Regions from separate parts of the Micromonospora sp. NPDC005291 genome, predicted to be linked through region 2. Evidence: riboswitches for the same ligand, from Rfam matches in the RefSeq annotation. Region 2 holds a riboswitch; the other holds the start of a gene.
What was found. Region 2 has a riboswitch for thiamine pyrophosphate ahead of ABZT18_RS31510 (ECF transporter S component). Riboswitches for the same ligand answer to the same signal wherever they lie in the genome.
Positions count from the first base shown of each region.

Region 1 (8,468 bases), on a different contig from region 2:
TGGGCCGGCGACCGTCCGCCCCGGCGAGCGGCGTACCCGCCCCTCGCACCGGTGCCACGTCACCCCGCTCGGCGATCCACGGCCCGCGCAACGGCGGCAGCCCCACCTCCGGGTCGGAACCGGGGCCGGACGTGTCGTAGAGCCGTACCGGCGGATGGTCTCCGGTCAGCGGCACCTCGGCGAACGGAACCCGGACATCAGGCCGCGACCCCTCGACGTACACCTTGCCTCGTGCGTGCATGACAGCCTCCCTGGTGATCAAGCGGACCAGCCGAAGTGGTTCAGCGGCCCGCGGCCCGCGCCCAGCTCCCAACCCCGCGCGCCGGTCAGCGCACGGAGCACGTACTCCTTGGCGGCCCCGACCGCCACCGGCACCGGATCGCCCAGCGCGAGCCGCACGGCGACCGCAGCCGAGAACGAGCACCCGGTGCCGTGGGTGTGCCGGGTGGCCACCCGCGGGGCGCGCAACAGGGTGGTGACTCCGTCGCCGTGCAGCACGTCGACCGCCTCTCCCCCGTCCAGGTCGCCGCCGGTGACCACGACGTACTCCGGACCGCCGGCTCCGAGGGCCTCGGCGGCCACGACCATCCCGGCCACGTCGTCCACCGGGTGCCCGGTGATGGCCGCGGCCTCCGCGCAGTTCGGCGTCGCCACCCTGGCGTACGGCAGCAGCCGCTCCACCGCGCCCACCACGCCGAGCCGGTGACCACTGGTGGCGACCAGCACCGGGTCGACGACGAGCTGGGGCAGCCGGCCATCCCGTGCCGCCTCGGCCACCACGTCGGCCACCGCCGGGGTGCCGAGCATCCCCGTCTTGACCGCGCAGACCGTGAAGTCGGTGAGCACGCTGTCCAGCTGCTCGGTGACCGTGCGCGGGGGCAGCGGCAGGACGGCGTCGACACCCCGGGTGTTCTGCGCGGTGACCGCCGTGAGGACGCTGGTGCCGTACGCGCCCAGCGCGGCGAAGACCTTGAGGTCGGCCTGGATGCCTGCGCCGCCGCCGGAGTCCGAGCCGGCGATGGTGAGGAGTGTGCGCGGGGTCATCTTTCCTCTTTGGTTGCGGTTGGGGGGTGCGGCGGGCCGTTTCTGGTTGCGGTTTGGGGCTGCGGCCGACCGTGCCCACTCCGGGCGGTCAGGCTTGATCCCTGCGTGGGCACGGTCGGCCGCAGCCCCCGTCGTGGGGACCTGGGTGCCTCCGGCGGGCTTGGAGATGCTCAGGGGTGACCGCCTCGGCATAGGCGCTGGTCAGGGTGGCGGCTACCGCACACGGGTCTTGGGCTCGCATGAGTGCGCCCAGCACTGCTACTCCGGTGGCTCCTGCTTGGACGCAGGCCGTTACCTGTTCTGGTGTTTCCACTCCGCCGAGCGCCAGCACCGGTACGGGCCTGGTCTCGACCAGCTTTTGCAGGCCGCTTGGTCCGAGGGGTGGGCCGTAGCCGGGTTTTGTCCTGGTGGGGTAGACCGGGGAGACGGTGGCGTAGTGCTCGGTGGTGATCCGGTCCAGCTCGGTGTGGTCGTGGCAGGAGCGGCCGACGAGCGCGTGGGTCGGCGGCGGGTACGGGCCGGCGGCGGGCAGGTGGACGGCATCGCCGTCGAGCGGGTCGGGGCCGGCCACGATGAGGGTTCCGCCGACGTCGACGAGGATCGCGCGCAGGTCGGCCGCGAGGGCGGCGCGCTCGGCGCGGGGCAGGTCCTTCTCCCGCAGCACCACCCAGCGCACTCCCCCGGCCACAGCCCTCGCCACGACCAGTTCAAGCCCTCTCCGTGCCATCAGCCGATCCGTCAACACCACGACGCCCGACGGGGGTGGGGTGGGGGTCACAGGTCGGGTCTCCCCTCGTCCGAGGTGGAGGCAAGCGCGTGGAAGCGACGGGCGATCCGGCCGGCACCTGCGGCCAGCTGGCCCGCCTCGACGGCGTAGCGCATCGCGGTCGCCATCGCCACCGGGTCCGCGGCCCGGGTTACCGCGCTCGCCAGCAGCACCGCGTCGCAGCCCAACTCCATGGCCAGGGCCGCGTCGGAGGCGGTGCCGATGCCGGCGTCGAGGATCACCGGCACGTCCACACCCTGACGGATGAGCCGGATGTGGTGCGGGTTGCCGATGCCGAGCCCCGAACCGATCGGTGAGCCGGCTGGCATCACCGCGGCGCAGCCCACGTCGGCGAGCCGGCGGGCGAGCACCGGGTCGTCGCTGGTGTACGGCAGGACGGTGAAACCGTCGGCGACCAGCTCCTCGGCGGCGCGCAGCAGCTCCACCCCGTCGGGCAGCAGCGTCCGCTCGTCGCCGATCACCTCCAGCTTGATCCATTCGGTGTCGAACGCGTCCCGGGTCAGCCGGGCCACCTTCACCGCCTCGGTCGCGGTGTGGCAGCCGGCGGTGTTCGGCAGCAGCCGTACCCCGCACCGGTCCAGCAGCTCCAGCAGGCCGCCGGTTGAGCCCGGTGCCGTGCCCACCCGGCGCAGCGCGAGGGTGACCAGCTCGGTGCCGGAGGCCCGGATCGCCTGCTCCAGCACGTGCAGGTTCGCGGCGCCGCCGGTGCCGAGGATCAACCGCGAGGTGAACGTCACCCCACCCAGCTCGAAGGGCACGCCGCTCACCCGCCCTGCGCCGCGGTGAGCACCTCGACCAGGTCGCCGTCGCGCAGCACCGTGGCCGGCCATGCTGCCCGGGGAACCACCTCGCCGTTGACCGCGACCGCCACCCCACGCTGCTCAGGCACCATCTCGCGGACCAGGTCCGCCACCGACGCACCACCGGGGACGCTGCGTCCGGCCCCGTTCACCGTCAACTCCACCGGTCCCCCTCCATCGTCGGTTCAGGTCCGCCCGACCCGGCCGCACCAGGCCCGGCCGCACCAGACCCGGCCGTAGCGCCGGCAGGGAACCGTTCGGGCCCGAAGGGCGCGAGCAGCGGGTCGGGTACGCCGGTGAGCACCAGGTCGGCGATCAGGTCGGCGGTGATCGGGGTGAGCACGATGCCGTGCCGGTGGTGCCCGGTGGCGGCCAGGACGTCGGGCCGGCCGGGCAGCGGCCCGAGGATGGGCGCGTTGTCCGGGGTGCCCGGGCGCAGCCCGGCGATCGCCTCGACCAGGTCGTACTCGGCCAGCTCGGGCAGCAGGTCGACGCCGGCGCGGAGCAGGCGCTGCACGGCACCGGCGGTGACCGTGGTGTCCGGCCGCTCCTCGACCGTCGCGCCGAGCACGACCTCGCCGTCGGCGCGGGGCACCAGGTAGACGGGTTCGCCGTCGGCGTACCCCCGGATCACGTGTCGGAAGCCCGGCGCGCCGCCATCGGGCGCGCGTAGCCGGAGGATCTGGCCCTTCACCGGCCGCACGGGCAGGCTGGTGAGTGCGGCGGCCCCGCAGCCGGCGGCGACCACGGTGATCCGTGCGTCCACGTCGGACAGGTGGTGAACCGCTTGCGGTACGAGCACCGCGCCGGCCCGCTGCGCGGCCGTCCGCAGCGCGGGCACCAGCAATCGGGGGTCGACCTGGTGGTCGGTGGGCGCGAGCGCGCCGCCGCGCACCCGTGGGGCGAGCGCCGGCTCGCGGTCGCGCAGCTCGCTGGGGCGCAGAGGGGTCACGGGCAGGCCCAAACCCTGCTGGTACGCCCAGAGCCGGCGGGCCTCGGCCAGGTCGTCGCTGGTCAGCCCGACCATCAGGGTGCCCTCGGTGCGGTAGCCAATCTCGGCGCCGGTCGCCTCGGCCAGCTCGGCGGCGAACTCCGGCCAGCGGGCGGCGGACGCCAGCAGCAGTCCGGTCAGCTGCCGCTCACCGAAGTACGCCTCGGCGACCGGGGAGAGCATGCCGGCGGCCACCGCCGACGCCCCCGAGCCGGACGCCGGATCGTGCACCGCCACCCGCAGCCCACGGGCGGCGCAGCGCCAGGCGATCGCCAGCCCGATCGGCCCCGCCCCCACCACCGCCACGTCCGGCCGGGCCCGGTCGCTCGATCGCGGTGACGGGAACCGGCCGGTCAGCACGTCAGGGCCTCGATCAGCTCGGCGGTCGCCCGCGCCGGGTCGGCGGCAGCGGAGAGGGCACCGACGACCGCCACGCCGTACGCCCCGGCGGCTCGGAGAGCCGGCACCCGGGCGGCGGTCACTCCGCCGATCGCGATGACCGGCACGTCGACGGCATCGGTGACCGCGCGTACCCCCGCGGCGCCGATCGGGTCCGGCAGGCCGGACTTGGTGCTGGTGGTGTGGCACGGCCCGACGCCCAGGTAGCTGGCGCCCGCCGTGACGGCCTCGGTCGCCGTTCCCGGCGCGCGGGCGGTGGCTCCCAGCACGCCGGTGGGGCCGAGCACCCGGCGGGCGGCGGCGACCGGCAGGTCGTCCGCTCCGACGTGCCCGCCGGCGGCGCCCACTGCCAGCGCCACGTGCAACCGGTCGTTGACCAGGCAGGTCGCCCCGTACGGCGTGCAGAGCGCCAGCACCCGCCGGGCCAGGTCGTACGCCTCGCGGTCGGTGGCGGAATCCTCGACCCGGACCTGCACCACGAGGTCGGCGCGGGCCGCCGTGAGGGCGGCCCGGACCACGGTGAGTGGGTCCCGCCCCGGTCGGGTGTCGGTGATCAGATGCAGTCGTCCTAGGGACGGCACGGCAACGCTCCTCCCTGCGCCGGCATTACCCGGATCAGGTTCGACGGTCGGGGGCTGTCAGCCCCCCTCTCAGCCCGGTACACCGGACTCCCGTGGGTTACTTGCGTGTCACCGTACGACAGATCCGCCGGTCTGCCAAGGCGTGGTTCGGCGGCGGCCGGTGGGCCGGGCCGCGCCGAAAAGAGCGAGAAACCTGGGGCACTTCATGTGGTCCTGATCGGTTTGTCGCCTGCCGTTGCAGAACCGTTACCCGCCCGCATCTTGCCCGACATTGAGCAAGTCGAATTAATTTGTTTAGCGATTCGACAAAATGCTGGTGTGGGCACCCTGGCACGGTGTCACCACCGGCTCCATCCGGGACGGTCTTCGGCGAGCCGGCCCCGCGATCCCTGTCCACTGCGACATAGGAGGCGGCGTGCCCCGTTCTCGTCGTGCCCGCGTACCCATCACCGCGACTCTGATCTCCCTGGCTGTCGCCTCGACGACCCTGTTCGGCATGCCCGCGCAGGCGGCTCCGGCCGCCGCGCAGGTCCCCCCGCGAGAGGCGCCCGCCGCAGCCCCGGTCACCCAGGTGGTGCCGAAGCCGGCAAAGGCCGCCGACGATCCCTTCTCCGTCCTCGTCTTCTCCAAGACCGCCGGCTTCCGGCACGACTCCATCCCCACCGGGGTCGCCGCCATCCAACAGCTCGGTGCCGCCAACGGATTCACCGTGGACAACTCCGAGGACGGCGCCGCATTCAGCGACGCCAACCTGGCGAAGTACAAGGCGGTGATCTGGCTCTCCACCACCGGTGACGTCCTCGACGCCGAGCAGCAGGCGGCGTTCGAGCGCTACGTCCGTGCCGGTGGCGGTTACGTCGGCATCCACGCCGCGTCGGACACCGAGTACAGCTGGGCCTGGTACGGCGATCTGGTCGGCGCGTACTTCGCCAACCACCCGGCGAACCAGCAGGCCACGGTCAAGGTGGAGGACCACGCCCACCCGTCCACGGCCGAGCTGCCGGACCGCTGGTCCCGGTTCGACGAGTGGTACAACTACCAGACCAACCCCCGGCCGGACGTGCACGTGCTGGCCAGCCTGGACGAGAAGAGCTACACCGCGGGGGCCGGCGCGATGGGTGCCGACCACCCGATCGCCTGGTGCCAGGACTTCGACGGTGGCCGATCCTGGTACACCGGAGGCGGGCACACCCGGGAGTCGTACGCCGAGCCCGAGTTCCTCTCCCACCTGCTCGGTGGCATCCAGACCGCGGCCGGTGTCGCGGCTGGCGACTGCGGCGCCTCGAAGACCGCGAACTTCGAGAAGGTCACGCTGGACAGCAACACCAGCAACCCGATGGAGCTGGACATCGCCCCCGACGGGCGGGTCTTCTACATCGAGCGCGACGGTCGCGTGCAGATCGTCAAGCCGGACACCGGCAGCACCGTCACCGCCGTCGACCTGGACGTCTTCACCGGCAACGAGGACGGCCTCATCGGCATCCGGCTCGACCCGGGCTTCGCCACCAACAAGTGGGTGTATCTCTACTACGCCCCGAACGACGGGGTCACCCGCAACCTGCTGTCCCGGTTCACCGTGACCGGCGACACCATCGACCCGGCCAGTGAGAAGCAGGTGCTGCGGGTCGACACCCAGCGCAACACCTGCTGCCACGCCGGCGGCAGCATGACCTTCGACGGCGCGGGCAACCTCTACCTGGCCACCGGTGACAACACCAACCCGTTCGAGTCGAGCGCGTACTCGCCGCTCGACGAGCGGCCGGGCCGCCAGGACTACGACTCGCAGCGCACCTCCGCCAACACCAACGACCTGCGCGGCAAGGTGATCCGGATCCACCCGGAGGACGACGGGACGTACACCGTCCCATCGGGCAACCTCTTCGCGCCGGGCACCGAGAAGACCCGTCCCGAGATCTACGCGATGGGCTTCCGCAACCCGTTCCGGATCGGCACGGACCCGAAGACCAACACGCTGTACGTCGCGGACTACGGCCCGGACGCCAACGCGGACAACCCGACCCGGGGCCCACGGGGCCTGGTCGAGTGGAACGTCGTCACCCCCGGCAACTACGGCTGGCCGTACTGCACGGGGACGAACGAGGCGTACAACGACTACACGTTCCCGTCCGGCCCGAGCGGCGCGAAGTTCGACTGCGCGGCGCCGGTGAACAACTCGCCCAACAACACCGGCCTGACCAACCTCCCGCCGGTCGTTCCGGCGACCGTCGACTACGGGTACGCCGGTGACGCGCGGTACCCGGAGATCGGCGGCGGCGGCGCCCCGATGGGCGGCCCGGTCTACCGGTACGACGCGGACCTCAACTCCAACCGCAAGTGGCCGGCCTACTACGACGGCAAGGCGCTGCTCGGCGAGTGGAACCAGTCGAAGATGTACACGATGCAGCTGACCGCCGACGGTAAGTCGTTGGTGGACATCAACCAGTTGCTCACCGGGATGAGCATGGTCCGGCCGATGGACTTCGAGTTCGGCCCGGACGGCGCGCTGTACCTGATCGAGTGGGGCACTGGCTTCGGCGGCAACAACGACGACTCCGGCATCTACCGGATCGACTACACCGCCGGTGACCGCGCGCCCATCGCGGTGGCGGCCGCCACCCCGACCTCGGGGCCCGCCCCGTTGACGGTCACCTTCTCCAGCGCCGGCTCTCGCGACCCGGACGGTGGCACGCTCACCTACGCCTGGACCTTCGGCGACGGGCAGACCTCGACCGAGGCCAACCCGACGCACACGTACGCGACGGCGGGCAGCTTCACCGCCCAACTCACCGTCACCAACCCGAAGGGCCGTACCGCGGTGGCCAACGTGCCGGTCACCGTGGGCAACACCGCGCCGACGGTAACCATCGAGTTCCCGCCGGACGGAGGCTTCTTCAACTGGGGTGACCAGGTCCGCTACACGATCAAGGCGACCGACCCGGAGGACGGGCAGATCGACTGCGACCGGGTGCAGCTGCAGGTGCTGCTCGGTCACGACGAGCACGCCCACCCGCTGGAGCAGCACACCGGCTGCACCGGCACCGTCCAGACGTCACTCGCCTCCGGGCACGGCGCCGAGGCGAACGTCTTCGCGGTCTTCGAGGCCACCTACACCGACGACGGCGGCGCTGGCGGGTCCGGCCCGCTCACCGGCCGGGCCATCGAGATCCTTCAGCCCAAGCAGAAGCAGGCCGAGTACTTCACCGCCACCGGGCGTGCGCCGGTGAGCACCGGCGGCGGAGACGCCGGTGTGCAGCGGGAGACCGGCGCCGACACCGCCGGCGGCGGCCAGAACATCGCGTTCATCGAGGACGGCGACTGGTGGTCGGTCGCTCCGGCGGACCTGACCAACATCACCGAGATCCGGTTCCGGGCCGCCTCGGCCGCCGCTGGCGGTCGGATCGAGGTCCGCGCGGGCGCGGTTGACGGACCGGTGGTCGCCACGGCCACCGTGCCGGCGACCGGCGCGTGGCAGACGTACACGGACGTGAGCGCGCCGGTCACCGGTGCCGCAAGCGGCTCGCTGTACTTCCTGGCCCGCGATCCGAACGGCGGGACAGGCTCGCTGTTCAACGTCAACTGGATGGACTTCGTCGGCCGCGGCGTCACCGAGAACGCGCCGCCGGTGGTCAGCGCCACCGCCACCCCGGCCACCGGCACCGCGCCGGTCACCGTCGCCTTCGACGGCACGGCCACCGACGCCGAGGGGGACACCCCTCTGACGTACGCCTGGGACTTCGGTGACGGAGGCACGGCGGCCACCCTGGACGCCAGCCACACCTACACCAGCCCGGGCACCTTCACGGCCACCCTCACGGTGACCGACAGCAAGGGTGCCAAGGCCTACGCCGCGGTGCCGGTGCGGGTGG
Region 1 is NZ_JBEXGR010000003.1:412,010-420,477, forward strand. It holds gene thiC (phosphomethylpyrimidine synthase ThiC) at 1-241, opposite strand, end outside; gene thiD (bifunctional hydroxymethylpyrimidine kinase/phosphomethylpyrimidine kinase) at 259-1,044, opposite strand; gene ABZT18_RS06350 (thiamine phosphate synthase) at 1,133-1,771, opposite strand; gene ABZT18_RS06355 (thiazole synthase) at 1,819-2,598, opposite strand; gene thiS (sulfur carrier protein ThiS) at 2,595-2,795, opposite strand; gene thiO (glycine oxidase ThiO) at 2,786-3,979, opposite strand; gene thiE (thiamine phosphate synthase) at 3,976-4,602, opposite strand; TPP riboswitch at 4,597-4,706, opposite strand; gene ABZT18_RS06375 (ThuA domain-containing protein) at 5,018-8,468, shown strand, end outside.
Region 1: it holds a riboswitch for thiamine pyrophosphate, as region 2 does, so the genes downstream of both, thiE (thiamine phosphate synthase) here and ABZT18_RS31510 (ECF transporter S component) in region 2, are expected to answer to the same signal.

Region 2 (8,468 bases):
GGCCCGGTCCTGCACGATGTCCACGAACGGTCGGCCGGTAGCCGCGTCGGTGTGCGCGAGCACATCGGCGGTGATTTCGATGAGGAACGACTCCAGCTCGCCGTTGTTCCAGTCGCGGAAGATCTCCGCGATCTCCGCCGGCTCCGCGCCCAGACCGGCCCGGAGCAGGTCGTACGCCTCGGCGATCAGCTGCATGTCGGCGTACTCGATGCCGTTGTGGACCATCTTGACGAAGTGCCCGGCGCCGTCCGGCCCGACGTGCGTGCAGCACGGCACACCATCGACCTGGGCGGCGATCTTCTCGAACATCGGACCGAGCCTGGCGTACGACTCGGCCGAGCCGCCCGGCATGATGCTCGGGCCGCGCAGCGCGCCCTCCTCGCCACCGGAGACACCGGTGCCGCTGAAGTGCAGCCCCTGCGCGCGCAGCGACTCCTCCCGACGGCGGGTGTCGGCGAAGTGGGCGTTGCCGCAGTCGACGATGATGTCTCCCTCCTCCAGCAGCGGCACCAACTCGTCGATCACCGCATCGGTGGGCGCACCCGCCTTGACCATCACGATCACCGCGCGGGGCCGTTCCAGCGACGCCACGAACTCGGCCATCGTCTCGCCGGGCACGAACGTGCCCTCGTCGCCGTGCTCGGCGATCAGGCTGCGGGTGCGCTCCGGCGAGCGGTTGTGCACCGCCACCGTGAAGCCGTTGCGGGCCAGGTTGCGGGCCACATTGCGACCCATCACCGCCAGCCCGGTCACACCGATCTGCGCCGTCGCCTGCTCAGCCATCCGTGCCGCCACCTCTCGCCGTCGTACTGCCGTGCTGCGACCGTATCGCGGCGCAGGGCGACGCGGGCGCGTCGTCGACAGCAGGTCACCGGCTGGTAGCGCTCAGCCCTGGGACAGGCGATCCTCCACGTGTGCCACCTTCGAGGTGAGCGCATCGGTCACTCCCGGCCGGATGTCGGCCTTGAGCACCACGCTCACCCGCGGCGCCTGCGCGGCCACCACGTCGACCGCCCGCTTGACCACCGCCATCACCTCGTCCCACTCACCCTCGACAGTGGTGAACATGGCATCGGTGCGGTTGGGCAGGCCCGAGTCGCGGACCACCCGCACCGCCTCGGCGACCAGGTCACCGACGGCCTCACCGACACCGAGCGGGGTTACCGAGAAAGCGATCAGCATGCCGTCGATGGTGCCAGGAAAATTGGCTGCGCCGACGTACGCCCACCCGATAGCGTGCGGGCATGCGTAACTGACGCCCTTTCTCCGAGCCGGCCCGCCGCCCCGCGTCGCGGACCGTGCGCTCCCGGGCGTCCCGCATCTCCCACCCGCCGTTGCGCGGTGCTGGCGCTGCCCGACCCCGGTGAGCAGTCCCTTCCCCGTTCGACCGTCGCGCTGCGGCGGTCACCAGCCGACCCGACCGACCGCCGGAGCGCGGGACCGGCGGTGACGGATCGGCACCGAAGGAGGCCCGGATGCCTGCCAGGCGTAACCCGAAGAAGTCCCGTACCCCCAGAGCAACGCCGCTCGGCACCGACCCGGCGGCCGGCCACGGCCCGCTCCAACCAATCCGCCCCGACCTCGACCTCGACCTCGCGGTCAAACCTGCGCTGCCGGCGGTGTTGGTTGAGCCCGTGCTGCCGGCAGCGGTGGTTGAGCCGGCGTTGCCGGGGGCGGTGCTGGGTGAGCCGACGCCGTCGGTTGACGTGCCGGCAGTAGTCGACGCGCCGGTGGTGGCTGATCTGCCGAAGGCGGCGAAGCCGCCGACGGCACCGACGGCCGGACCCCCTCAGGGGGGCGGGAACCGCTCGGCTGGCGGCCGTAGCCAACAAGCCGGCCAGACCCGCCGCTACGCCTTCCGCCGCAGCTGACCGTCCCGTCCCGTCCCGCCGCACCGCCGCGCTGTCCCGGCGCCGCGGACGGTGGTCGCAATATCGGGGATGTTGCTGCCTCACCGCCCAGTGATGCAGCAACATCCCCGATGTTGTGTGGATCATGCCGGCCCGGTGCGGTGCGGTGCGGACAGGTTCGCTGCGGGGCGCCGGGTGGGCGGGAGTTAGCTGATCAGGGGGCGGAAGGTGCCGAGTAGCACGCTTGTTGTCAGGGCGGCGCCGGCCAGGGCGACCGCCCCGGCGATGAGCAGCCCGTCGGCGCGGTCGAAGCGCTGGCGGCGGGCCACGGTCCGAGGCGTGTCGCCGTCGAAGCCCCGCGCGTCCATCGCGACGGCCAGCCGGGTGCCCCGGCGGATCGCCCCGACCAGCAGCGCGAACGCGGTGGAGGCGAACAGCCGCAGCTTCGCCACCGGGTTGCGTCCCGCGTCGACTCCCCGCGCCCGCCGAGCCATGCTGATCATCTGCCATTCCTGACCGAGTAGCGGCACCAGCCGGAACGCGGCCAGTGCCCCGATGGCGAACCGGGCCGGCGCCTTCACGTTCTGGATCAACGCGTCGGCCAGGTCGGTGGGGTCGGTGGTCGCGAAGACGATCACACCGGGCAGGGCCACCGCGAACACCCGCAGCACCAGGCCGAGCGCGGTGAGCAGCACGCCGGTGCTCACCAGCACCGGCCCCACGTCCAGCAGGACCCGGCCGGACCGGTCGGCGGCGAAGAGCACCAAAGTGACCAGGATGCCGGCGGCACTGAGTAGCAGTGGCCACGCGCGCCGGGCCAGCACCCGGTAGCGGATGCCGAACAGGGGCAGCACGGCGAGTTCGAGCGCGATGGCGATCGCCGGGGCCACCGGGTCGAGGGTGGCCAGCAGGGTGAATGAGAAGACCAGCGCGGCGGCGACCTTCGCCACCGGGTTACGACGGGCCAACGGCGCATCGGGCGCGGCGACCGGCTCAATGCTGATCATCGGGTGCCGTCCGGGTCGGTCACGGTCCGCTCGAGGGTGACGGTGCGGTCGGCGAGCGCCGCGACGAAATCCGCGTCGTGGGTGACCGCGACCACGCCGTGCCCGGCGTCCCGCAGGTCGGCGAAGAGGTCGACCAACTCCCGCCAGGTCCGCCGGTCCTGGCCGAAGGTGGGTTCGTCGCAGATCAGCAGGCGGGGCGCCGTGGCCAGGGCGGTCGCCACGCTCAGCCGCCGCGCCTCACCACCCGAGAGGGTGTACGGGTTGGCGGCGGCGAGCCGGGCCAGTCGCAGCCGCTCCAGCAGCCCGGCCACGGTCTCCTTGACGGCCGCCTCGGGTTGACCGGTCCGGCGCGGGCCGAGCGCCAGCTCGTCGAAGACGGTGCTGGTGACGAATTGGTGCTCCGGATCCTGGAAGACCGAGCCGATCCGCCGGGCCAGCGCGGGCGCTCGCCAACGGTGCGGGGGACTGCGGTGATCCGGCCCGGCCAGCTCGGCGGACGCGGTGACCCTTCCGGTGCCCGGACGGAGGAGCCCGCCGAGCAGCAACGCCAGGGTGGACTTGCCGGCGCCGTTGGGTCCGCGTACGGCGAGTGCCTCGCCGGCGCGTACCCCCAGGTCGGTGGAGCCCAGCCGGGGCGGCAGGCCGAGCCGGTCGGCGGTGAGCAGGAGTTCTTCGGGAGCGGCGGTGGCCGGCCGGGGCGCGACCGGGTGACCGGGCACCCACACGCCCTCGGCGGCCAGGGTGGCACCGTGTGCGGCGAAGACCGCCGCCGGCGTACCGTCCGCTCGGACGCCGCCGCCCGGCTCCAGGACGACCACCCGGTCGACCAGCGGCAGTGCCTCGGTCACCCGGTGTTCGACCAGGATCAGCGTGGTGTCGGCGTCCAGTGCGCCGGCCACGGCCTGCCGGACCAGGTCGGCACCGGCGGGATCGAGGTTGGCGGTCGGCTCGTCGAGCAGCAGCAGGGCGGGGCGCAGGGCCAGCGCGCCGGCCAGGGCGAGGCGTTGCTGCTCGCCGCCGGAGAGCGCGGCGGTGTTGCGGTCCCGGGAGTACGGGAAGCCGACCCGGCGCAGTGCCTCGTCCACCCGGGGCCAGATCTCGTCGGCCGGAACGCCCCGGTTCTCCAGGCCGAACGCGACGTCGTCACCGCAGCGGGCCATCACCAGTTGGGTCTCCGGGTCCTGGAAGACGATGCCGACCCGTTCGCGCCCCTTGCGCGGGTCGAGCCCGTCGATCTCGACGGTGCCCTCCTGCTCGCCGGAGTCCTCAGGCAGCAGCCCGGCCAGCGCGCTGAGCAGGGTGCTCTTGCCGGCCCCCGAAGGCCCGAGCAGCAGAACCCGCTCCCCAGCCTCGACCCGCAGATCAACCCCGCGCACAGCCCAGTTACGCCGCCCAGCGTGCCGCCACCCGAACCCCCGCAGCAGTACCCCGCCCACCAACCCCCACCCCCATTCCCTCTCGCCCCCACCCGGTCCCCGCCGGCCGCATCCCGTTCGTTGATCAAGAGGTTCGCGTCAGAAAATCGCTTCCCGTTGACGAAAACCTCTTGATCAACGCGGCCAGGTGGGTCAGATCAGGGCGCGGTCCCGGGCTACCGGGAAGCGGTCCAGGACGCCGGTCTTGGCCAGGGCCTGGGTCAGCAACCAGCCGCCGGCACCGGCGATCACGGTGGCGCTGACGATGGTGAGCAGCGCGTACGGGATGCGGTAGTCGGTCAGCGCGTAGTCGACGTTCCAGATGAAGAAGTCGAACAGCGCGGCGCTGAGACCGGTCAACGCGCCGGCCAGCACTGCGGTCGGCAGGCGGAACGACCGGTACCGGAAGGCGGCGAACGCCAACTCGGCCCCGATGCCCTGCACGATGCCCTGCGGGATCACCGTGCCGGCCCACTGGCTGCCCAGCAGCGCGGAGAGGACCGCGGCCACCGTCTCGCAGTAGAGCGCGGCGCCGGGCTTGCGGATGACCAGACCGCCGATCACGGCCGGCATCAGCCAGACGCCGTAGAGCAGCGTCTGCGCCGGCGGGAAGAAGGCGAACGCACCCTCGGTGGCACTCCAGATCAGGCCCCAGGCCCAGAAGATGACGCCGAAGGCGACCGCGATCACCGAGGCGACCACGATGTCGATGGTCCGCCAACGGTTGGTGGTGTTGTCCATGTTTGCTCCCAGTTCAAGTGACAAGAACCAGGAGAAGACGCACGCCGCACGCCCGGTGGCACCGGACGGCGGCGCGGCTGGAGGTCGACCGAACTCCCTGCGCTGGCATTACCCAGATCAGGTTCGAGGGTCTGCGGGCGTGCCCGCACTCTCAGCGCTGTGCGCTCCCCTGTCGGATGTGAAGTTGTCTCGCTGACGCTAGCACCGACCGGGCTGCTGGCCCAGGAGGGCATCCGCCTGACCTGCGGGGAGCACCCGGCTCGTCGTCGGCTGGGTACGCTTCCGATCATGCGGGTCGACGCGCGAGGTTTCACGTTCGAGGTAACAACCGGCGGTCCTGCGGACGGCGTACCCGTCCTGCTGCTGCACGGTTTCCCTCAGCACAGCGGCGAATGGGACGACGTGGTGCCGGCGCTGCACGCGGGCGGGCTGCGCACGTACGCGCTGGACCAGCGCGGATACTCGCCGGGCGCCCGGCCGACGGCGGTAGCCGACTACCGGATTCCCGAGCTGGTCGCCGATGTCGTGGCCGTGCTCGACGCCCTCGGGTTGGACGCCGTGCACCTGGTCGGCCACGACTGGGGCGCGATCGTGGCCTGGGCGGTGGCTGCCCAGCACCCCGATCGGGTCCGCACGCTGACCGGGGTGTCCGTGCCGCATCCGGCGGCCATGGCGCACGCCCTGGCCACCGACGGTCAGCAGAAGGCCCGCTCGTCGTACATTGCGCTGTTCCGCAAGCCGGGCAAGGCGGAGAAGGTGCTGCTGGCCTGGAACGCGACCGCGCTGCGCAAGCTGCTCGGTGGGGTGGGCGACGCGTCCCGGGTGGACCGCTACGCCAACCCGATGCGCGAGCCGGGGGCGCTCACTGTCGCCCTGAACTGGTACCGGGCGATGTCCCGCGCCGACCTGGCCGCCGTCGGCCCGGTCGCGGTGCCCACCACGTACGTCTGGAGTGACCGGGACGTCGCCATCGGCCGGACCGCCGCCGAGGCGTGCGCGGCGAACGTCACCGGGGACTACCGCTTCGTGCAGCTGACCGGGGTGAGTCACTGGATCCCGGACGCGGCGCCCGGCCTGCTCGCCGAGGCGATCCTGGCCCGAGCCGGCGGAACGGCCTGAGCCGTGCAGGTCAGCGAGGGAGGGCCACCGTGACGACGGACGCCAGCGGCTTGGGCACCCGGCGCTCCCTCGCCGCGCAGCTGCGCCTGCTGGGCGTACGCCCCGGCGCGACGCTGCTGGTGCACGCCGCGCTGCGTCCGCTGGGCTTCATCAGCGGCGGGCCGCACGCGGTGGTGCTCGCCCTGCGCGACGCGCTGGGCCCGGACGGCACGATCGTGGTGCCCACCCATACGCCGGACAACAGCGATCCGGCGCAGTGGCGTAACCCACCGGTGCCGGCGGACTGGTGGCCGCTGATCCGCTCGGAGATGCCGGGCTTCGACCCGTCGGTCACGCCGAGCCGGTACATGGGTGTGCTCGCCGAGACGGTCCGCGGCTGGCCCGGTGCCATGCGCAGCTCCCATCCGCAGGTGTCGTTCGCCGCGCTCGGGCCGGCCGCCGAGCAGGTGGTGGCCGGGCACACCCTGATCGACATGCTCGGCGAGGGCTCCCCGCTGGCCCGGCTCTACGACCTGGACGCCGACGTGTTGCTGCTCGGTGTGGACCACTCCGCGAGCACCTCGCTGCACCTGGCCGAGTACCGCTGCCTGGGCTCGCCCCGTGAGCGGATCGGTGCCGCGGTGCGCACCGCCGACGGTGGCCGCGAATGGGTGTGGTGGCAGGACGTACGGCTCGACGCGGACGACTTCGGCGCGTTGGGCACGGACCTGGAGGCCACCGGGGCGGTTCGCACCGGCTCGGTGGGCGTCGGGTCCGGCAGGTTGATGCGCCAGCGGGCGGCGGTCGACTTCGCGGTGCGCTGGCTGGCCCGAAACCGGACGACGGAGGACGCATGACGGTGAGTGCCGAGGACTATCTGACCGTGGTGACCGAGACGATCGGCCGGGTGGCCGCCAGTCAGCGGGAGGCGGTGGGACGAGCTGCCGACCTGATCGCCGACGGGGTGCGCGCCGACGGCGTGGTGCACGCGTTCGGCACCGGCCACTCGGAGGCCCTCGCGATGGAGATCGCCGGCCGGGCGGGCGGTCTGGTGCCGACCAACCGGATCGCGCTACGCGACCTGGTGCTGCTCGGCGGCGAACCGGCCGAGCGGCTCGGCCCGATGCTGGAACGGGACCCGGCCGTCGCGCACCGCCTCTACGAGCTGGCCCCGGTGCGGCCCACCGACGTCTTCGTGCTCGCCTCGAACTCCGGGGTCAACGGCGCGATGGTGGAGTTCGCCAGCCTGGTCAAGGAGCGCGGCCACGGGCTGGTGGCGATCACCTCGGCACAGCACTCGGGCCGGATGACCTCCCGCCACCCGTCCGGGCGCAAGCTGAGCGATCTCGCCGACGTGGTGCTCGACAACGGCGCGCCGTACGGTGACGCGACGCTGCCGCTTCCCGGCGGCGGTGCCGTCGGTGCGGTCTCCTCGATCACCGCGGCGCTGCTGGCCCAGCAGGTCACCGTGGAGGTGGTGGCGCGGTTGCTGGCGGCGGGGGAGCGGCCGCCGGTCTACCTGTCGGCGAACATCCCGGACGGTGACGCGCACAACGCGGCGCTGGAGGCCCGGTACGCGGGTCGGATCCGACGCGGCTCCTGAGGCGACCCGTCCGGCGGGCGGCCGGGGAGATGTCGTGAACTTGTTTCGCGCTCGGCGGGGTGGGGCATTGGCGTTGCTGCCGGCGGGCGGGACCGCCGGCAGTAGCGTCTCACCGGAGGTAGCGCGTGTCCAAGGAGACCGAGAAGCAGCGCTGGCAGCGCAACTTCGCCGACCTGTTGCAGGAGTTGCGGGTCGCACAAACCGGCGTGCAGATCCTCTTCGCCTTCCTGCTCACCCTGCCCTTCAGCAACGGGTTCACCAGGACCAGCGAATTCCAGCGGGATGTCTACATCGTTGCGCTGCTCGCCGCGGCCGCCGCCACGGCACTGATCATCTCGCCGGTGGCGTTCCACCGGGCGCTGTTCCGGCAGGGCCGCAAGCCGGAGCTGGTGCGGTTCGCCCACCGGATGGCCACCGGTGGCCTCGCCTTCATGCTGATCGCGATGGTCAGCTCGGTGCTGCTGATCACCGACTTCGTGCTGGACCGGCCGATCGCCTTCCTGCTCAGCGCCCTGACCGGCCTCTGGTTCCTCACCTTCTGGATGCTCCTGCCGTTCGCGCGACGCAGCTGGGGTGAGGACGACGTCGACGACGAGGACGACGACCCGGAGACCCTCGCCAACTGACGGCACCGGGCATCGACAAACTCGATCTTCACGCAGCGCTACCCCTGGGTAACACCCGGGGGTAGCGTGGCGTTGAGGGCGCATGCCGACGCAGCCGCACCGAGGTTCGAGGGGGCAGCCGTGACCAC
Region 2 is NZ_JBEXGR010000045.1:2,212-10,679, forward strand. It holds gene gndA (NADP-dependent phosphogluconate dehydrogenase) at 1-783, opposite strand, end outside; gene ABZT18_RS31490 (MTH1187 family thiamine-binding protein) at 886-1,182, opposite strand; gene ABZT18_RS31495 (hypothetical protein) at 1,476-1,871, shown strand; gene ABZT18_RS31500 (energy-coupling factor transporter transmembrane component T) at 2,057-2,857, opposite strand; gene ABZT18_RS31505 (ABC transporter ATP-binding protein) at 2,854-4,293, opposite strand; gene ABZT18_RS31510 (ECF transporter S component) at 4,426-5,013, opposite strand; TPP riboswitch at 5,090-5,194, opposite strand; gene ABZT18_RS31515 (alpha/beta fold hydrolase) at 5,302-6,132, shown strand; gene ABZT18_RS31520 (AAC(3) family N-acetyltransferase) at 6,162-6,968, shown strand; gene ABZT18_RS31525 (SIS domain-containing protein) at 6,965-7,714, shown strand; gene ABZT18_RS31530 (DUF6328 family protein) at 7,840-8,340, shown strand.